Regions from separate parts of the Streptosporangium sp. NPDC049046 genome, predicted to be linked through region 3. Evidence: riboswitches for the same ligand, from Rfam matches in the RefSeq annotation. Region 3 holds a riboswitch; each other region holds the start of a gene.
The links. A riboswitch is a leader RNA that binds a small molecule or an ion and turns the genes downstream of it on or off. The one in region 3 is predicted to bind S-adenosylmethionine.
Positions count from the first base shown of each region.

Region 1 (6,958 bases), on a different contig from region 3:
CGGCTTCGGCTGGCTCTCTCAGAGCCGCCACTGAGAGCGCCGCTCCGGACCGGTTCAGACCCGCACATCGAGGGCGGTGAGGCCCCGGATGACGTAGCCGGGACCCCAGGTGGGTTCGGTGACGAGTTCCATCTTCGGCGCCTTGCGCAGGAGGGCGCCGAAGGATTCGATCAGCTCCACCCTGGCCAGCGGTGCCCCGAGGCAGAAGTGGATGCCGGCGCCGAAGGAGATGTGCGGGTTGTCGGCCCGGCCCACGTCCAGGCGGGCGGGGTCGGCGAAGACCTCGGGATCGCGGTTGGCCGAGCCGAACAGCAGCGCCACCTCGGAGCCGCGCGGGATGTCGATCCCGCCCACCGAGACGTCCTCGAGCACCCAGCGTTCGAACATCTGCAGCGGGGTGTCCCAGCGCATCAGCTCCTCGATCGCCGTGGGCAGCAGGGTGTGGTCGGCGCGGAGCCGGTCGAGTTCCGCCTGGTTGCGGAAGAGCGACCACCAGCCGTTGCCGGTGACGTTCACGGTGGCCTCGTGTCCGGCGTTGAGCAGCAGCACGCAGGTGCCGACCAGCTCCTCCTCGGTGAGCCGGTCGCCCTCGTCGGCCACCAGGGCGAGCGCGCTGATCAGGTCGTCACCGGGGTCGGCCCTGCGGGCGCGGGCCAGCTCGACGAGATAGGCGGAGAACTCCTCGGCCGCCCGTACGGCGGCGTGCTGGGCCTCGACCGACGGCTGGAGCTCGTACATGCCGCAGATGTCGGCCGACCAGGGGCGCAGCAGGTGCCGGTCGGCCTCGGGGATGCCGAGCATCTCGGCGATCACGGTGACCGGGAGCGGCTCGGCGACCTCGGCGATCAGGTCGCCTCCGCCGCGCTCGACGAAGACGTCCACGAGCTCCTCGGCCATGCGGGCGATCTTGGGGCGGAGGGCCTGGACCATGCGGGGGGTGAACGCCTTCGAGACCAGCCGCCGGAGCCTGGTGTGCACCGGCGGCTCGACGTCGAGCATCCCTGCCCTGATCACCCGCCAGAACGGGTCCTGGAACTCGGGGTCGTCCGGCCTGCCGAGCTCCTGGTGCGAGGCCACGTGCAGGTAGGACCGGCCGAGCCTGCGGTCTCGCAGCAGCGCGTTGACGTCGGCGTGCCTCGCCACCAGCCATTGGCCGGTCGGCTCGAAGAAGCCGACCGGCCGCTCCCGCCTCAGCTCGTCGTAGACGTCGTAGGGGTGGGCGACGAATTCCGGATTCCAGGGATCAAAGCGCACGTAAACATCGTAATCCTGGTCAGGAGTCGGGCCGCTTGTCCGAATTTCCCTTTTCGGGTGATTCATCCACTTCGCCCGCAGGACCGGTCCGGCTCGCCGGAACCCCCTGAGGCACCGCGGCCGCCGACGCCTCCGAACCGGCCCGATGCGTAGGATCCACCGAGTCCTTCGGGTCCTTCCGGTCCGTGCCGTCCACCGAGTCCGTACGACCCGACTGGTCCTCGGCACCGTAGCGAGAACGCAGCTCGACCGGCTTACGCCTGCCCGCCTTGCCGCGCATCCGGATGTTCAGCAGCTCCACCAGCAGCGAGAACGCCATCGCGAAGTAGATGTAGCCCTTGGGGATGTGCTGCTCGAACCCCTCGGCGATGAGCACGACGCCGATCAGCACCAGGAAGGACAGGGCGAGCATCTTGATGCTCGGGTGCCGGTCCACGAAGCGGCTGATCGGCCCGGAGGCGATCAGCATCACGATGACCGAGACGATGACGGCCGCGATCATGACGCCCAGCTCGTCGACCATGCCGACCGCGGTGATCACCGAGTCGAGCGAGAAGACGACGTCGAGGATCATGATCTGGATGATCACCGAGGTGAAGGACGCCGACACCTTGCCCTCGGAGTGGTGGGAGTCCCCCTCCAGGCTGCTGTGCATCTCGTGGACGCTCTTGCCCAGCAGGAACAGGCCTCCGAGTATCAGGATCAGGTCGCGCCCCGATATCCCCTGCCCGAAGACCTCGAACATCGGCGTCGTGAGCCTCACCACCCACGACAGCGCGAACAACAGGAGCAGACGGCTGAGCAGGGCGACGGAAATACCGATCTTGCGTGCCCTGTCACGCTGCGCGGGCGGGAGCTTGCCCACCAGGATCGAGATGAAGATGATGTTGTCGATCCCCAGGACGATCTCCAGGGCGACAAGGGTGAAAAAACCTATCCATATCTCGGGGTTGGTCACCCAATCCATGGCCTTCTCCTTCTTCGGCCGATTTCTTCGGCCAACGCTCGAACGCGCGATCATCCAGCCGGCTGAACCTTCTTCGGCTGACTCCAGGACGACCGGGAAAGGCCCCGAGTTCCTTCCTTTCATCACAACTCGCCGTCAATTCGCCGGACGCGCCCAGGCGCCCGCTCCTGCCCCGGATACCGGGACGATCACCTTTCGGACTTGCGGGCCACCGCGGGACGTCGGTTATAGTGCCTCCGTAGGTCATGAGTGCCAGTGACAAGCCCCGGCTCGCTGGCCGGCAACCCTCGCGTCCGCGGCGGGGTGCCCCGGGTGAGGACCTGGTCCGGCACGAGGTGTGCCGGGCAAGCGCGGGCTCCAGGCACCTATGCCATGGGTTGGGGTCCGATGACCTCGAAGGAGCCATGGCGTGTCCACCCTCACGATCAGCACCCCCGCCACCCCGGCCACCACCGCCGTCCCCGAGACCCGCGCGTCCGGTGACCGGCCGATCCCGGCCGTGCTCGGCTCGGACCTGGAGGTCCCGGTCAGGGGCGGCAGGCTCGTCCGCTACGCCAACCTCGACTACGCCGCGAGCGCCCCCTGTCTGGAGCCGGTGAGCGCCGCCGTCGCCGCCGCGCTCCCGGCCTACTCCAGCGTCCACCGCGGCGCCGGGTACGCGTCCCAGCTGACCACGGCCCGCTACGAGCAGGCCAGGCACACGGTGCGGGCCTTCGTGGGCGCCCGCCCTGACGACTCGGTGATCTTCACCCGCAACACCACGGACGCGACCAACCTGCTGGCCCGTAGCCTGCCCGAGGGCACCACCACCGTGGTCTTCGACACCGAGCACCACGCCTCGCTGCTCCCCTGGGAGCGGGTCGTGCGGCTCGCGGCCCCCGCCTTCCCCGGCGAGGCCGTCCGCGCCGTCGACGACGCCCTCGCCTCGATCGACGGCCCCAAGCTGCTCGTCGTGACCGCCGCCTCCAACGTCACCGGGGAGCTGTGGCCGATCGCGGCGCTCGCCCACATCGCCCACCGCCACGGTGCCCGCGTCCTCGTCGACGCCGCGCAGCTCGTCCCGCACCGCCGCCTCAACCTGACGGCCCTCGACCTGGACTACGTGGTCTTCTCCGGCCACAAGCTCTACGCGCCGTTCGGCACGGGCGCGCTGATCGGCCGTTCCGACTGGCTCGCCGACGCCGAGCCGTACCTGCGGGGCGGCGGGGCGGTGAAGGCCGTGAACGACGACGACACCGAGTGGCACGACGACCCCGAGGCGCGGCACGAGGCCGGAACCCCGAACGTGCTGGGCGCCATCGCGCTCGCCGCGGCCTGCGACGCGCTGTCCGCCACCGGCTGGACCCCACTGGTCCGCGAGGAGGAGCACCTCCTCCGGCGCCTGAGGGCGGGCCTCGCAGCTGTCCCCGGCGTCCACGAGCTGTCCCTGTGGGGCCCGGACCACCCGCGCGTCGGCATCGTCTCCTTCGTGGTGGACGGCTTCACCGCCCGCGAGGTCGCCGAGGCCCTGTCCGGCGACTACGGCATCGGGGTCCGCGACGGCAAGTTCTGCGCCCACCCCTTCGTACGGCACCTGCTGGGCGCCAAGGACGGCGGCTGCGACGACGTCACCGCCTCCGCCGTCCGCGCTTCCATCGGCATCGGTACCACCTCCGAGCACGTCGACCGACTGATCGGCGCCCTGCGGGATCTTGCCTCGCGCGGCTGACGTGACAGCATGGCCCTATGACTGAAGGCGCGCGCCGTGAGCTGAGCGTGGGGATGGGGGCTGGAGCCGAGGCCGTACGGGGGGCGGACGGCAAGGACCTCGCGACCGAGGACATGGTCCTCAACATCGGGCCGCAGCACCCGTCCACGCACGGTGTGCTGCGGCTGCGGCTCACGCTGGACGGGGAGCGGATCAGCTCCGCCGAGCCGATCGTGGGCTACATGCACCGGGGCGCCGAGAAGCTCTTCGAGGTGCGTGACTACCGGCAGATCATCGTGCTGGCGAACCGGCACGACTGGCTGTCGGCGTTCGCCAACGAGCTGGGCGTCGTGCTCGCGGTGGAGCGGATGCTCGGCATGGAGGTGCCGGCGAGGGCGGTCTGGACGCGCACGCTGATGGCCGAGCTCAACCGGGTGCTCAGCCACCTGATGTTCCTCGGCTCCTACCCGCTGGAGCTCGGCGCGATCACCCCGGTCTTCTACGCGTTCCGGGAGCGCGAGACCCTCCAGGCCGTGATGGAGGAGATCTCCGGCGGGCGCATGCACTACATGTTCAACCGGGTCGGCGGCCTCAAGGAGGAGATCCCCGCGGGGTGGACGGGCCGGGTCGCCCAGGCCGTGGCCGACGTGCGGCGGCGACTGCCCGACATCGAGAACCTCATCGCCGGCAACGAGATCTTCCTCGCCCGCACGCGCGGGGTGGGCGTCCTCGACCGCGAGACGATCATGCAGTACGGCGTGAGCGGCCCGATCGCCCGCGCCTCCGGCGTCGACCTCGACCTGCGCAGGGACGAGCCGTACCTCGCCTACGGCGAGGTGCCGGTGAAGGTCGTCACCCGGTCGGCGGGAGACTGCCACGCCCGGTTCGAGGTGCTGCTCGAACAGGTGAAGGTCTCCCTCGACCTGGCCGACGCCTGCGTGGAGCGGCTCCTCGACCTGCCCCCGGGGCCGGTCAACCAGCGTCTGCCCAAGGTGTTGAAGGTGCCCGAGGGCCACACCTACGCCTGGACGGAGAGCCCGCTGGGCCTCAACGGCTACTACCTGGTCTCGCGCGGGGAGAAGACGCCGTGGCGGATGAAGCTCCGCTCGGCCTCCTTCAACAACGTCCAGGTGCTGCGCGAGATGCTCCCCGGCCACCTGGTCTCGGACATGGTCGCCATTTTGGGCTCGATGTTCTTCGTCGTCGGCGACATCGACAAGTAAGGCACGGTTGCAACCGCATGATCGAATCCGGCGGAGACCAGGAGAGGGCGACCCCTGTACCCTCCACACCTCTTCCCGCGCCCTCCGCCTCGAAATCCCGGGAAACCCCCGGAACACCAGGGACACCAGGAACCTCTGGGACTTCGGAAACCACCGAGAGCCGCTCCGGAAGCACCGCGACCTCGGATTCCGTACCGGCCGAGGTGCCTCCCGCCACGGACGGGCCGCGGCGGGACCGCTACGTCGACTGGCTGCGCGCGCTCAGCCTGATCGTCGTGGTCGTCTGGCACTGGGCGTTCACGATCCTGCAGTGGGGGCCCGACGGCCCCTCGCCGACGAGCCCGCTGGGCTTCACCTCGGGGCTGTGGATCCTCACCTGGCTGCTGCAGGTGCTGCCGCTCTTCTTCTACGTGGGCGGATACGTCCACCTCCTGTCGTGGAACCGGGCCTGCGAGCGCGGGGTCGGCATCGGCACCTTCGTGTGGCGGCGCATCCGGAGTCTCGCGATCCCCGCGCTCGCGCTCGCCGGGACCTGGATCGTGTTCGGTGTGATCGTGACGTGGGCGTTCGGGATCGAGTGGATGGGCCGCGTGGTCCTGCTCGTCATCAGCCCGCTCTGGTTCATCGGCGTCTACCTCGTGCTGATCGCCCTGCTGCCGATCTCGCTCTGGCTGCACCGGCACTACGACGTGCTCGCCCTGATCTGGCTGGCGGGGGCGGCGCTCGTCGTCGACGTGCTGCGGCTGCGCTACGGGTACGAGGCCGTGGGCTGGCTCAACATGATCATCGTCTGGGGGCTCGCCCACCAGGCCGGATTCTTCTACGACCGGGTGGTGGCGCTTCCCCGCCGCTTCGACGTCGCCATCCTGTGGACCGGGCTGTTCGCCCTCTTCGGCCTGGTCTACTCGGGCATCTACCCCGGGTCGATGGTGGGCGTTCCCGGCGACAAGCTGTCCAACATGGCGCCGCCCACCTTCGTCATCGTGGCCCTGCTGATCTTCCAGATCGGCCTGGTGGAGGTGCTGAGGCCGTCCATGGAACGCCTGCTCGTACGGCCCAGGTGGCAGCGCGTGAACGAGACGGTGAACCGGTTCGCGCTCCCGCTGTTCCTGTTCCACACGACCGGCATGGCGATCTGGGTGGCGCTCACCTGGTGGCTGGTGGGCAGCGGACCCGGCGAGAGGGTACGGCTGGACCTGTTCTGGTGGCTGGAGCGTCCCCTCGCCATCGCCGGAGCGCTGATCTGCACGCTTCCGGTCATCATGCTCTTCGGACGCCAGTGGACGGCGAGGCGCCGCTAGCGGCGTCTCAGCACGCGGGGTCTCAGCGCTCGTCGCCCGCGGAGTCCTTGGGAACCCGGCAGCAGTGCTCCAGGTACAGGGCCGCGCAGACCAGCAGCACGCACGCCAGCAGCGACCCGCCGGTGATGAAGAAGTCCCTGCGGGGGACCTCCTGCTCCAGCATCTCCACCGTGTAGACGGTGAACCCGGCGAAGATCCCGCCGAAGACCGCGCCACCGAACGCGGAGGCCTTGGCGAGGGCGGCCAGACGGGCCACGGCGAGGGGCTCGACCGGCTCGGTGTCGGGCTTGCGCTCGATCCTGGCCTTCGTCATCCACCCGGTGTAGAACTCGCCGATCGCGAGCAGCAGCACCGTCGGGATCGCCGTCCACGGCACGGTCGGCAGGGACGAGTAGAGCGGCCTGAGCAGCGCCCAGGTGAGGATCGCGAACACGATGAGAAGCCCGACGAGAACGCCGGGGCGGGTCGGCCTCACGCGGGCCCCCGCAGGATCAGGTCGGGACGCGGCCGTACGTAACCCTGGTCG
Region 1 covers NZ_JBEZEZ010000007.1:142,144-149,101, forward strand. The annotation lists gene AB0B96_RS11960 (SAM-dependent methyltransferase) at 1-34, shown strand, start outside; gene AB0B96_RS11965 (cytochrome P450) at 55-1,254, opposite strand; gene AB0B96_RS11970 (TerC family protein) at 1,274-2,221, opposite strand; SAM riboswitch class IV at 2,463-2,578, shown strand; gene AB0B96_RS11975 (aminotransferase class V-fold PLP-dependent enzyme) at 2,631-3,929, shown strand; gene AB0B96_RS11980 (NADH-quinone oxidoreductase subunit D) at 3,947-5,131, shown strand; gene AB0B96_RS11985 (acyltransferase) at 5,335-6,432, shown strand; gene AB0B96_RS11990 (DUF3180 domain-containing protein) at 6,455-6,907, opposite strand; gene folK (2-amino-4-hydroxy-6-hydroxymethyldihydropteridine diphosphokinase) at 6,904-6,958, opposite strand, start outside.
Region 1: another riboswitch for S-adenosylmethionine. It lies ahead of AB0B96_RS11975 (aminotransferase class V-fold PLP-dependent enzyme); the one in region 3 lies ahead of thrC (threonine synthase).

Region 2 (6,958 bases), on a different contig from region 3:
GCGGGATCCATCTCGCTCGCCGGGGCGCCCGTCACCGGTCCCGGTCCCGAGCGCGGGCTGGTCTTCCAGTCGGGCGCGCTGTTCCCCTTCCTCACCGTCGCGGAGAACGTGGCCTTCGGGTTGCGACTGCTGCCGATCTCCAGGGCGGACCGGGAGCGGCGGGTCCGCTGGTACCTCGGCGAGGTGGGACTGTCGTCCCTGGCGGGCGCGCTGCCCCGGCAGCTGTCCGGCGGGCAGCGTCAGCGGGTGGCGATCGCGAGGGCGCTCGCGTGCGAGCCGGCCGTGCTGCTGCTCGACGAGCCGTTCGGGGCGCTGGACGTACAGACCAAGGAGGACATGCAACTCTTCCTGCGCCAGGTGTGGCGCGACACGGGCACGACCGTGCTGATGGTCACCCACGACGTGGAGGAGGCCGTCCTGCTCGCCCAGCGGGTGCTCGTCTTCGCCTGCGGTCCCGGCAGGGTCGCCGCCGAGGTGCCGATCGACCTGCCCGCCTACCGGGCGCTCACCGTCAAGCGCACCTCCTCCTTCCTCGGCCTGCGCGCCACGGTCGAGGATCTGGTCCGCTCGCACATGCTGACGCCGGAGAGGGAGAAGGTATAGAACGATATTCTGTGGCTCTCCGGGCGGGGAGCCCTCGGCGGACTGTCGAAGGGGATGCGCAATGGCCGATCCGGTGTTGTCGTCGATCGAGCGGGGCGTGCTGACGCTGACCCTCAACCGCCCGGACCGGCTCAACGCCTGGACCGACGAGATGGGCCGTCGCTACTTCGACGAGCTGGCCGAGGCCGAGAAGAACCCCGAGGTCCGGGTGATCGTGGTGACCGGCGCGGGGCGGGGATTCTGCGCCGGTGCGGACTTCCAGACGCTCACCGCCCTCCAGGACGGCTCCTACGCGGGGCGACCCGACCCGCGTCCCACCACCTTCCCGACCACGATCCGCAAACCGGTGATCGCCGCCGTCAACGGCGCCTGCGCCGGGCTCGGCATGGTCCACGCCCTGCTCTGCGACCTGGTCTTCACGGCCGCCGAGGCGAAGTGGACCACTGCCTTCGCCCGGCGCGGCCTCATCGCCGAGTACGGCATGTCGTGGATCCTGCCCCGCCTGGCCGGTCAGGCGAGGGCGATGGACCTGCTGCTTTCTGGCCGCACCTTCACTGGCGCCGAGGCGTACGAGCTGGGCCTGGCCGGCCGGTCGGTGCCGGGGGAGAGGCTGATGGAGGAGACGCTGGCCTACGCCCGCGAGCTCGCGACGCACAGCTCCCCGGCCTCGATGGCGGTGATCAAGCGTCAGGTCTGGGGTGACTGGCAGCAGAGCCTGGAGGCGTCGGAGTCGGCCGCGAAGCGCCTGATGGCCGACTCCTTCGCCCGGCCGGACTTCGTCGAGGGCGTCGCGAGCTTCGTCGAGCGCCGCGCCCCTGACTTCCCGCCGCTGTAGCCCGGCAGCCTCGTGGGCTCCGATGGCGTGTCCGGCGGCATTCGGCTCACCGGGCAGGAACGCCACCGGGTTTCCGGCGCGCACGGGGGCGTGACGTGGGCGGCCTCGGAGGGCGCGGGGTTCGGTCACGGCGTGGGCGGTGTGCGGTCGCCGACGATCAGGTGGGTGGCTTTTCGGTGACGAGCACCGCGAGGCCGTCGAGGATGCGTTCCATGCCGAAGGCGAACTCGTCGTCCTCGCCGCCCGGCTTGTCGAAGACCCGGGCTTCGAGAAGCTCGTGGATCTCGGGGAAGCGCTGGGCGTCGGTGAGCCTGGCGAGTGACCTGCCGTAGCCGGACAACGCCTCCTCGTCGGTGACCTGGGAGGTGCGGTGGGCGTCCTGGAGGTCGGCGAGGAGCGCCACCTCGGTCCTGACGAAGCCGTTGACCAGCAGCAGCGCCGCGAGCTTCGTGTCCGCGTCCAGTCCGGTGCCGCGCAGGCAGCGCAGTCCGGTCTCCAGCCAGGCGACGTGGTTGGGCATGATGCCCGGTCCGGTGATGGGGATGCGCAGCGACCAGGGGTGTCGCTGCAGGGCGACGCGCATGGCGGCGCCCCATCGGTGGACGCCCTGACGCCAGTCGTCGCCCTGCTCGGGGAGCGGGGGAGGCGGGCCGAGCACCGCGTCCGTGATGAGCATGAGCAGGTCGCCCTTGGACGAGACGTAGCGGTAGAGCGCCATCGTGGAGACGTCCAGCTCGGCGGCGATCTTGCTCATCGAGACCGCGGCGAGCCCTTCCGCGGAGCCCACCCGCAGGGCGGCCTCCACGATGTGCTCCAGGCTCAGGCTGCGTTTGGGGCCCTTGCCGGGCCGCTCGCGCAGGCCCCAGGCGATCTCCACGCTCTCCGGCACTTCCATCGCGCTCCCGGGCTTGACCGTCCTTTTCTGTGAGTGTATACCTTACGCAATATCGTGTATGTCATAAACAGTAGAGCGTACGCCATACACAGGAGGGGTAGTGGATACAGCGATAGAGGCGGTCGGCCTCACCAAGTCCTACGGCAGGGTCGCCGTCCTGAAGGGCGTCGACCTGCGCGTCGCCAGGGGGAGCGTGTACGCGCTGCTCGGCTCCAACGGGGCGGGCAAGACGACGACCGTACGCACCCTGGCGACGCTGGTCGGGCCGGACGGGGGACGGGCCACGGTCGCCGGGTTCGACATCGTCCGCGACCGCCGCCGGGTGCGCCGCGCCATCAGCCTGACCGGCCAGCACGCGGCGGTCGACGAGTTGCTGACCGGCGAGGAGAACCTCCGGATGATGAGCCGCCTGTCCGGCCTGTCACGCGCGGGGGCCCGCCGCAGGGCGGCCGAGCTCCTGGAGCGGTTCGACCTGGTAGAGGCGGGAAAGCGGCGGGTCGGCACGTACTCGGGTGGTATGTGGCGACGCCTGGACCTGGCTGCCGGGCTCGTCGGCGCACCATCGGTGATCTTTCTCGACGAGCCGACGACCGGGCTCGACGTGCGGAGCAGGCAGGCGATGTGGGAGGTGATCACCCGCCTCGCCGACTCGGGGACGACGGTCTTCCTCACCACCCAGTACCTGGAGGAGGCCGACAGCCTCGCCGGCAGGATCGCGCTGCTCGACGGCGGACGGGTGGTGGCGGAGGGCACCGCCGACGAGCTCAAGGCGAGGGTCGCCGCCTGGCGGCTGAACCTCGTACTGGCCGACGCCGGCTCGTTCGCCGAGGTGACGCGCCTGCTCGGTGCGCGTGCCGTGCACGCCGATCCCGCCAGGCTCACCGTCGAGGCGGCCACCGACGGGAGCGCCGCGCAGATCCGCGCCCTGCTGGACGAGGTGGATCCCGGGCGTTCCGCGGTCGAGAGGTTCACCGTGCGAGGCGCCACGCTCGACGACGCGTTCCTCGCCCTGACGGACAACCTGACGGACAATCCGACGGACAAGGAGCGGGCCGGTGTCTGACCTCACGGTGATGGACGTCTCGACAAGCGAGGAGCGGCGAGTGTCCGGTCCCGTGGTCGAGTGCGGGGGGCGGGCCGGTGTCTGAGCTCGTCGCCTGGCCGGTCATGACCGACCGCGCCGTCCGCCTGTCGCTGCGCAACCTCGACGCGCTGATCACCTCGTTCCTGTTGCCCGTCATGATCATGCTGATGTTCGTCTACCTGTTCGGCGGCGCGATCCAGACCGGCACCGACTACGTCACCTACGCCGTCCCCGGCGTCCTCGTCATGTGCGCCTCCTACGGCGCCTCCCTGACCGCGGTCGCCGTCAGCCAGGACATGAGCCGGGGGATCGTCGACAGGTTCAGGTCGATGGACATCGGGGGGGCGGCGTTCCTGGGCGGGCACGTGGCCGCCAGCACCGTGCGCAACCTCACCTCGCTCGTCATCGTGTTCGTCGTCGCCTTCCTGCTCGGTTTCCGGGCGGACGCGGACCTGGCGGGCTGGGCCGCGGCGGCGGGCATCCTGGTGGTGTTCGTCCTGGCCGTCTCCGCGGTCTCCGCCGTGGTCGGCCTGCTGGCCAGGACGCCGGAGGCCGCGGGCGGCTTCACCTTCGCGGTGATGTTCCTGCCCTACCCGAGCAGCGCCTTCGTCCCGGTCCACACCATGCCCGCGTGGCTGCACGGGTTCGCGGAGAACCAGCCGGCCACGCCGATCATCGAGTCCGTGCGCGGCCTGCTGCTCGACACGCCCGTGGGGAGCGACCCGTGGAAGGCGCTGGCCTGGTGCGGCGGTTTCCTGCTGGTCTCGGCGCTGCTGTCCGGCAGGTTGTTCCGTAACCGCGCCTGAGGTGGCCGGAGGGGACGCGCTCAGCTGACCAGGGTGAGCCAGTGCGGCGCGTCCCCGAAGGGGGCGGTGCGGGTGGTGACCGCCTCCATCAGCCAGGCGGCCGAGGCGCGGGCGCTCTCGACCACGTCGGGCGGGTAGGCGTACCTGACCCGGTGCTCCTCGAACTCGTCCTCGTCGTCCAGGAAGACCCGGCTCCGGCGGCCCTTCAGCAGGTTCTCGCGGACCCTGATCACGTCGAGGTCGAGGTCGATCATGGTGACCTGGCCGTCGCTCCACCGCGGCACCGTGGAGATGTCGCAGTAGATCTCGTGCTTGTGCGGTGCCGTGTTGAACGCGGCCGTCCACCAGGCGTCGCGGGGGAAGAGCATCACGAACGGATGCGGCCAGGCGACCGCGGGGCCGTCGCCCTTGTGGCCGCTGGAGTTGGCCACGCAGCCCGTCCACACCCCGTGCTCGTCCTCGCCGAGCAGCAGGCCGCGGTGGTGCCAGTGCAGTGACCCGTCGTACTTGCGGTAGACCACGTTCACGCTCTCATAGGACATTCCCCGACATTAAGGCTTGACAGAGATCTATGTATTTCCTACCTTCTAAATAGGTTAAGAGTGTCAGTGCGAAGCCCCGGCTGGCTGACCGGCAACCCTCGCACCGCGGCGGGGTGCCCCCGGGGGAGACCAGGCGGCACGGTGGGCGTGCCGCAAGCGCGGACCCCCTCACCGGGGTCACCACGACATGTCCGGGAGCGCCAGATGCCGAAGAGCAGCACACTGAACCACGCGAGCCCCGTCGACCTCGACACCCACGGCCACTACCGGCCCGGTGGCAGGCCCGGCCTGCGCTACCCCTTCACCGGGCGGATCGGCACGACCGCCTTTCCCGCCGAGCCGGGGCGCTACCACCTCTACGTCGCGGCCGTCTGTCCGTACGCGCAGCGCGCCGCCATCGTGCGCTCCCTCAAGGGACTCCAGGACGTGGTCTCGCTCTCCTACGTCGACGACGAGCGCGACGGACGCGGGTGGGCCTTCCGTGAGCGGCGCGGGGCCGACCCGGTCAACGGCTTCACCACCCTGCGGCAGGCGTACGAGACGACCGAGCCCGGCTTCGACGGGCACGTCTCCGTACCGGTCCTGTGGGACAGGACGAGCGGCCGCATCGTCAGCAACAACTTCCCCGACATCACGATCGACCTCGCCACCCGGTTCGGCGGCGACCCAGAGGCCGACCTCTACCCCGAGGAGCTCAGGCCGGAGATCGACGAGCTCAACACGAGGATCTACGAGATCGTCAACACGGCGGCGGGCCGCGTGGCGTCGGCCGCCACCGAGACCGCGTACACCGAGGCGCGCGCAGAGGTGATCGCCTTCCTGGACGAGCTGGACGACCGGCTGACCGACCGCAGGTACCTGTTCGGCTCGGGGATAACCGAGGCGGACGTACGGCTCTGGCCGACCCTGCTCCGCTTCGACCTGAGCGACAACCCGGCGGCCAGGATCAGCGAGCGCCCGCTGACCGTCTTCACCAACCTGTGGGCCTACGCCAGGGACCTGTACGCCCACCCCGCCTTCCGCGAGAACACCGACTTCACCGTCATCTCCCCCTTCCGCGGCGAGACCGACCCCTGGCGTGTCCCGGTCGAGCCGCTGTACGCCGACTGGGACGAGCCGCACCGCAGAGCCGCCGTATGAGCGCCTCGATCGCCGTCGTCGGCGCGGGACCGACGGGCACCTGCCTGGTGGAGCGGATCTGCGCCAACGCCGCCGACCTGCTCGGCTGGCCGTCGCTGGACGTCCACGTGATCGACCCCCACCCGCCGGGCGGCGGGCGCGTCTGGCGGCGCGACCAGCCGGACCTGCTCTGGATGAACTCCACCGCGGCCGACGTGACGCTCTTCACCGACGAGTCGGTGCGGTGCGAGGGACCGATCCGCCCTGGTCCCACGCTGGCCGAATGGCTCGGCGGAGACCCCGGCAGGTTCGCCACCCGCCCCGCGCAGAGCGGCTACCTCTCCCACGTCTTCCGCCACACGGTGGCGACCGCGCCGCGCGGCGTCCGGGTGCACGTGCACGCCACCCGCGCCGTCGACCTCGCCGACGTCCCCGGCGGCCAGGCGGTGAAGCTGGAGAACGGCGGGACGATCGAGGTCGACGCGGTGATCCTCGCCCAGGGACACGGCGACGTGACCCCGACGAGCGAGGAGGGCACGCTGGCCCGCCTCGCCACACGTACGGGGCTGCGCTATCTACCCACCGGCTACGCGGCGGACCTCGACCTGGACGGCATCCCCGCGAGGGAGCCGGTGATCGTACGGGGGATGGGGCTCGCCTTCGTCGACCTGATGGTGCTGCTCACCTCGGGCCGGGGCGGCCGGTTCGTCCGCGAGTACGACGGGGAGCTCGTCTACCTGCCCAGCGGGCAGGAGCCTCTCCTGCACGTGGGTTCGCGGCGCGGGGTGCCGTACCACTCCAAGACCGGCTACTCCTTCAAGGGCGCCCGCCCGCCGGTGCCGCGCTTCCTCACCCGCGAGGCGCTGGGCGAGGGACCGTGGGACTTCCGCAGGGACGTGTGGCCCCTGGTCGCCAAGGAACTGGCCTTCGCGTACTACCACGAGCTCATCACCGCCCACCCCAAGCGCGTCAAGCTGGGCTGGGAGGAGTTCGAGGAGGGCTTCGCGGCCGAGGAGTGGCGCAGCCTCGGGATGCGAAAGCTGATCCGCCAGGCCGTGCCCCGGCACCCGGACC
Region 2 covers NZ_JBEZEZ010000008.1:10,290-17,247, reverse strand. The annotation lists gene AB0B96_RS12965 (ABC transporter ATP-binding protein) at 1-603, shown strand, start outside; gene AB0B96_RS12960 (enoyl-CoA hydratase-related protein) at 665-1,438, shown strand; gene AB0B96_RS12955 (TetR/AcrR family transcriptional regulator) at 1,596-2,333, opposite strand; gene AB0B96_RS12950 (ATP-binding cassette domain-containing protein) at 2,434-3,396, shown strand; gene AB0B96_RS12945 (ABC transporter permease) at 3,474-4,223, shown strand; gene AB0B96_RS12940 (DUF402 domain-containing protein) at 4,244-4,765, opposite strand; SAM riboswitch class IV at 4,818-4,930, shown strand; gene AB0B96_RS12935 (glutathione S-transferase C-terminal domain-containing protein) at 4,970-5,905, shown strand; gene AB0B96_RS12930 (FAD/NAD(P)-binding protein) at 5,902-6,958, shown strand, end outside.
Region 2: another riboswitch for S-adenosylmethionine. It lies ahead of AB0B96_RS12935 (glutathione S-transferase C-terminal domain-containing protein); the one in region 3 lies ahead of thrC (threonine synthase).

Region 3 (6,958 bases):
GTCCTTGTTGGCGGACACCTTGGAGTTGACGACGAGGATGTACGGGTCGTCGAGGACGGCCTCCATACGCTCCGGGTCGGTGACGAAGTACATCGAGGTGAGGCCCTTGTCGAAGCGCATGCCCTCGGTGAGCTCAAGCTCGAGACCGAAGGTGTTGCTCTCCTCGACGGTGATGACGCCTTCCTTGCCGACCTTGTCCATCGCCTCGGCGATCATCTCGCCGATCTGCGGGTCGCCCGCGGAGATGGACGCCGTGGAGGCGATCTGCGCCTTCGTCTCCACGTCCTTGGCGAGCTTGGACAGCTCCTCCGACACGCGCTCGACGGCGGCCTCGATGCCCTTCTTCAGGGACATCGGGTTCGCGCCGGCGGCGACGTTGCGAAGACCCTCGCGTACGAGAGCCTGGGCGAGCACGGTGGCGGTGGTGGTGCCGTCACCCGCGACGTCGTCGGTCTTCTTCGCGACCTCCTTGACGAGCTCGGCCCCGATCTTCTCCCACGGGTCTTCGAGCTCGATCTCCTTGGCGATGGAGACACCATCGTTGGTGATGGTGGGGGCGCCCCACTTCTTCTCCAGCACGACGTTACGGCCCTTGGGGCCGAGGGTCACCTTGACGGCGTCCGCGAGCTGGTTCATGCCGCGCTCGAGACCGCGCCGGGCGTCCTCGTTAAACGCGATCATCTTGGCTGCCATACGGCTAACCTCCCAGAGAAAGGGTGGCTTACACCGGACCGAGCCGACGCCCGCGACGGCATGTGGGCCCACGACTCCGTTCGGCGGGCCCCATCGCCTCGATCCAGGATTGGCACTCTCTATGCGTGAGTGCCAAGAATCTGTTTAGCACTCTACCCCGACGAGTGCAAGCCGCGCCCCGTTGACCTGGGCCGCGCGTGGGACGATCTTCAGCTTCTCGTCACGTCCGCGAAGATCCCGCGTCACGTCGGCGTACGCGATGGGTCATCATCGGGGCCTTTGGGAGGCATTGGCACCTTTGGGGTCACTGCCGTCATTGCCGTCGTTGGCGCATGCCCGAACGACACGAACGCCCGGCTCGCCGGATGAGGGCGAGCCGGGCCTGGGCGGTGAGGGTTCAGCGGACCGCGACACCTCGGGACCCGCCGATTCCTCCCTGCGAATTCATGAAACGGCTGCGTCAGACCGCCCGGACGGATTCCGCCTGGGGACCCTTCTGTCCCTGGGTGATCTCGAACTCGACCCGCTGCCCCTGCTCCAGGGCGCGGTAGCCATCCATCATGATCGCGGAGTAATGGACGAACACATCCTTACCACCGTCTACCGCGATGAAGCCGTAGCCCTTGTCCGCGTTGAACCATTTGACGGTGCCCTGCGCCACTTGCGACTCCTCTTACTGGTCTTAAAGGACGACGCCCATTCCTCTCGCGAAGTCCCCAATCTCCGGGGCGGACTTCGCCACGTCGATCGTTCCGACCATACCTGTGGGAAGCGGTCGGGCAACAGAGTCAAGCACCAAACTACCTCTTTACGAGAGCTTTTATCACGAGGAGAAAGTTTCATCATCACTGCTGGTTAGTCAGGGGTTACATTATTCGTGTACGCGGCAAATATGAGCTTCTGTCATAAAACACGGCACCCGCCCGGCCGGAGCCGGGCGGGTGCCGTGGATTCGCGGGTGCCCCTGGGGATGACGCGGTGCGACGCGAGGCGGTCAGGGCCGCGTCAGGGCGGAGGAGTCAGCCTCCGGCCACCGCCGGGATGATGGAGATCTGAACACCGGAGGGCGTCGCCGTGTCGAGGTTGTCGGCGAAACGGACGTCCTCATCCCCCACGTAGACATTGACAAAACGTCGGATCTTTCCCGATTCATCGAGAATCCGGGCACCGATCCCCGGGAAGTCCGCGTCGAGCTTCTGAAGAACATCGCGCAGGGTCTCGCCTTCTCCGTTCACCTCGGCGGCACCATCGGTGTAAGTCCGGAGAATCGTCGGAATCCGCACAGAAACGCTCATAATTCAGTACCTTTCACGATTTCTAGGCGATAGCCGCACGGAATGCGTCAAGAGAGGGTCGAATCACTGCGGTCGGGCGCGCCTCCGCGGCCACCGCGTCCAGGGTCTTGAGACCGTCGCCGGTGTTGAGGACCACGGTCTCGGCGTCGGGGTCGAGCGTGCCCGAGGCGACCAGCTTGCGCAGCACCCCGACGACGACGCCTCCCGCCGTCTCGGCGAAGATGCCCTCGGCCCTCGCCAGCAGCCGGATCGAGTCGACGATCTCGGCGTCGGTGACGTCCTCGACCGCGCCGCCGGTGCGGCGGGCGATGTCCAGGACGTACGGTCCGTCGGCCGGGTTACCGATCGCGAGCGACTTGGCGATCGTGTCCGGCTTGACCGGCCGGATCACGTCGTGGCCCGCCTTGTAGGCGGAGGAGACCGGGGAGCACCCCTCGGCCTGGGCGGCGAAGATCTTGTACGGCCTGTCCTCGACCAGGCCGAGCGCGATCAGCTCCTTGAAGCCCTTGTCGATCTTCGTGAGCTGCGAGCCGGAGGCGACCGGAATGACGATCTGGTCGGGAAGGCGCCAGCCGAGCTGCTCGGCGATCTCGTAGGCGAGCGTCTTGGAACCCTCCGCGTAGTACGGGCGGAGGTTGACGTTGACGAAGCCCCACTGGTCGCCCAGCTCGTCGCCGATGAGCTCGGAGCAGAAGCGGTTCACGTCGTCGTAGGTGCCCTCGATGCCGATGAGCCTGCCGCCGTACACGGAGGCCATCACGATCTTGGCCTGCTCCAGGTCGGAGGGGATGAACACGCAGGCGTCCAGCCCGGCCCGCGCGGCGGCGGCGGTCACGGCGCCGGCCAGGTTGCCGGTGGAGGAGCAGGAGAGGGTGTGGAAGCCGAAGTTGCGTGCCGCCTCGACGGCGATGGCCACCACGCGGTCCTTGAAGGAGTGGGTGGGGTTGCCGGAGTCGTCCTTCACGTGCAGCGAGCGGATGCCCAGCTCGCGGGCGAGGTTGCCGGCGTTGACGAGCTTGGTCCAGCCGGGTGCCATGTTGGGCTTGGCGGCCACGTCCTCGGGGACGGGCAGCAGCGAGCGGTAGCGCCAGATGTTGGTCGGCCCCTCGGCGATCCGCTCCCGGGTCACCCGCCCGAAGTCGTACGCGATCTCAAGGGGCCCGAAACACTCGGTACACGCGAAGCTGGGGCCGAGGTCGTAGCGGGCACCGCACTCCCGGCAGGACAGCGCCACGGCGGGGCCGAAGCGCCGGTCGCGCGCGCCGTCGGCACGAGCGGAGGAGGTGGTGTTCTCAGTGGTTGCGAGCGCCATGAAGCGAGGCCTTTCCCTCATCTTCGTCTGGACCACCCTGGTCACAGACCGGAATTGGCACCTGTCCCGGTCGACCTCGTTCAGATCACGGGTCGTGAACCGGGATGGTTGCCGGGGCTTCGCAGGGCCGGTCCCTCCACCCCTCTGGATGAGCAGATATTCAGTTGGAAACCTGACGCGCAGGTCTTGAGCACTCTACCCCGCCCTGCCGCCCTCCTGACTTCATGTCTCACTGTGCGAGATAAGGCGTGTTATCCAGCGGACAGCCGGATCCGTTCCTCCGCCCCCGAGACAGGCGGCGTGGCTGGAAAAACAGGTGAAAGGACAGGTGAGGCCCCCGCCGGACGGACGATCCTCGGTGATCGTCCGCCCTGCGGGGGCCTCACCCCTTCCGGTCGTCGCCGGACGCGCCCCGCGAGCGGCGTCCGGCGGGCGGTCACGGCACCTTGAACCTCAGGGTGTACGCGCCGGCGCCGGACGAGGAGACCACCCGGTAGCGGTAGTAGCCGGGCGTGCCGGTGTAGGAGATGCTCTCGTCGGGCCCCGGACCGTCCGAGGTGGCGACGACCGCCCAGCTTCTGCCGTTCCACTTCTGCAGATACAGGTCGAAATCGACGCCGTCGGCGCCGGCCAGGCAACCGGCGTGGACGCCCCCCGCGGTCGACCTGTAGTAACGCCCCTTCGGCTGGTAGGCGGACGCGCCGTCGGCGAGGGTACCGGTGTAGATGTTCGGGAAACCGGTGCAGCCTCCCGCGACCGGCGGCGGCGTCGAACCGCCCCCGGTGGTGGTCTTCAGGGTCAGGCCGTAGGTGCTGAGTATCGGGCCGATCGGCTGGAAGTAGGTGGTGCCGCCTTCATCGCAGTTGCCGGAGCCACCGGAGGTGACGCCCTGGGCCTGGTCGACGGAGATGAAGGAGCCGCCGGAGTCTCCGGGTTCGGCGCAGACACTGGTGCGGGTCACTCCCGAGACGGTGCCCTGAGGGTAGGTGACACTGGCGCCGCGCTGCTGGATGAGGCCGCAGTGCCACTCGGTGGTGGAGCCGGACCGGCAGACCGAGGCCCCCTCGATGGCGACCCGGGCGCCGGCTACGGGTACGGTGCCGCCCTCGCCGTTGTCCACCGCCGGGGTGGGCGTCCAGTCGGCGTTGACCGCGACCCAGGAGTAGTCGTTGCCGGGGAAGGTGGATCCCTGGAAGACGCCTTGAGGGGCTCGGTTGAAGCCGGTGGTGGTGTCGCCGGGCTTTCCGCAGTGGCCCGCGCTCACGAAGCCCGGCTGGGTGCCCTTGAACACGGGGAAGCCGATCGAACAGCGCTCCGAGGTGCCGATGTAGTAGGCGTTGCCGCCCACCAGGTCGTACAGGGGCAAGGGGGTCTCGCTGGAGGTCAGCACGATCACCGCGTCCCTGTCCACGTCGGTGCTCTCGACGAAGCTCTCGGCCGCGTCGGGCTTCGGCGAGAGGACGATCACCTTGTTCCTCTTCACGTCGATGAAGCGAGTACTCGACACGAGCGCCGAGGTATTGGCGGCGTCGAGCCTGGTCTGGATCGCGGCGAGCTCCGCCAGCGGCCTGGAGACGACCTCGGCCTCGGAACCCGCCGCGAGGATCGAGGGAATGTCGGTGGCACTGGTGGTGGCCGTCACCAGATTGTTCGCGGTGGCTCCCCGGAGCCAGACGCCGCCGAGACGGGGACCGAGCCTCCTGACCAGCTGCTCCGCGATCGGGGCGAAGCGTGCCTCGTTCGCCAGGCGCTCACTGGCCTCGGCGAGGGTGAGGCGGAGGTCGCGCGCGAGCGCCCTCACCATGCCAGGCGGCGGTTTCAGCGTGGCCGAGGCGACCGGCACGGCCGCGTCGGCGGACGGGACGGCGTGAGCGACCGGGGCGTCCGCCACCCGGCGTTCGGCACCGGCCGGCACGGCGGCCAAGGTGAGCGTGACGGCGGTCAGGGCGCATGATGCGATGAGGGCGTGTCTGCGGGACATGTGGATTCTCCTCGACCTTTGCCTGTGAAGCACGAGGGGAGACCACCACATGTCACCAATTGATCACGTGACGCGGGCAACGCCACTCTAGGTCAGGCAAGGCGACCGGAGCCGCGCGCCACGCGGAAGGTGTTCGCGAACAATTCCCATCGGCCACCCCGCCCCTCCGAACCACCCGCCCTCTCAGAAACCAGGGCACCCTTCCCGAACCGGGCGGCCGGGATCGGGATCAGAAGCCGTAGGCGTCGCCCAGGGCGCCCTGGACGTATTTGCGCGCCTGGTGGATGCGCGACTTCGCGGTGCCCAGCGGAATCCTGAGCTGCTCGGCCACCTCGTTGTAGTCGAGCTGGCAGATGTCACGCAGCACCAGCGCCTGGGCGAGCTCCGGCTTCTCGGCCTCCAGCGCCTCCATCGCGTCGAGCAGGTCCAGCCGGGACCCGGCGATCACGCTCACCCGGGCGACGTCCGGCTTCTGCAGCGGCAGCTCGTCCGAGCTCTGCTCGGCGGCGCGGCGCTTCAGCGAGCGGTAGGTGGTCCTCGCGCAGTTGGCCGTCACGATGTGCAGCCAGGTGCTGAACCGGGCACGTCCCTCGAAACGGCCGATGTTGCGCGCCACCGCGAGCAGGGTGTCCTGGCAGGCCTCCTCGGCGTCCTGCCTGAAGGGAAGGATCCGGCCGCAGTGCCTGAGCACGGCGGGCTCGATCCGCCTCAGCAGCTCACCGAGCGCGCGGTGGTCGCCCTGGGCGGCCGATCGGGCCAGGTCCTCGGTCGTCTCGTCCAGCGCCATCACGGGCCCCCATCAGCGGTCACGGTCGCTGGACATCCTATGGTCCGGCCCTCGGACGGCGCCCCTCCCCTTCTCCCTGCCAAAGCCCTCCCCTTCTTGCCGCCAAAAGGGTGATACGTCGAGCCTCATCACTTCACCTGCCGACAAGAGCTGACACAATTCGTTGAACACCGTTCTTTCGTTGACCCGAAGGGCGAGGACACCCCGCTGCGGTGCCGGTTAACCTTCGAAAACAGGCGTGTCCCCAGCCAGTGAAGAAGGGATCTCATGAGCGCGATCCTGGTGGCCTCCAACCGCGGCCCCGTCTCCTTCACCCTCTCCGAGGACGGCTCACTGTCCATGCGCAGAGGGGGCGGCGGCCTGGTCTCCGGCCTGTCGGAGGTCGCGAGGGACGTCAACGCCCTGTGGGTCTGCGCGGCGCTGTCCGACGGCGACCGAAGCGCCGTGCGGCTCGCGCCCGGCGGCCGGCTCGACCAGGCGGGCTACGACACCGGGACGGTGCGGATGCTCGACATCCCCCCGGCGACCTTCCACCGCGCCTACAACGCGGTCGCCAACTCCACCCTGTGGTTCGTCCACCACCTCCTCTACGACACCCCCAACCGGCCGCACTTCGACGCCAGGTTCCGCAGGGAGTGGGAGTCGTACCAGGCCTACAACGAGGCGTTCGCGATGGCGCTGGCCGAGGAGGCCCCGCACGGGGCGCGGGTGATGGTGCAGGACTACCACCTGAGTCTCGCCCCGGCGATGCTCAGGGGGGAGCGCCCCGACCTGCGGGTGGCGCACTTCTCGCACACGCCGTGGGCCCCGCCGGAATACTTCAGCCTGCTCCCCGACGACGTGGCGACCGAGCTCCTCGAAGGCATCCTCGGCGCCGACCACGCGGGCTT
Region 3 covers NZ_JBEZEZ010000033.1:62,326-69,283, forward strand. The annotation lists gene groL (chaperonin GroEL) at 1-693, opposite strand, end outside; gene AB0B96_RS34080 (cold-shock protein) at 1,154-1,354, opposite strand; gene AB0B96_RS34085 (MoaD/ThiS family protein) at 1,713-1,988, opposite strand; gene thrC (threonine synthase) at 2,011-3,300, opposite strand; SAM riboswitch class I at 3,315-3,455, opposite strand; gene AB0B96_RS34095 (S1 family peptidase) at 3,737-5,281, opposite strand; gene AB0B96_RS34100 (RNA polymerase sigma factor) at 5,511-6,068, opposite strand; gene AB0B96_RS34105 (trehalose-6-phosphate synthase) at 6,336-6,958, shown strand, end outside.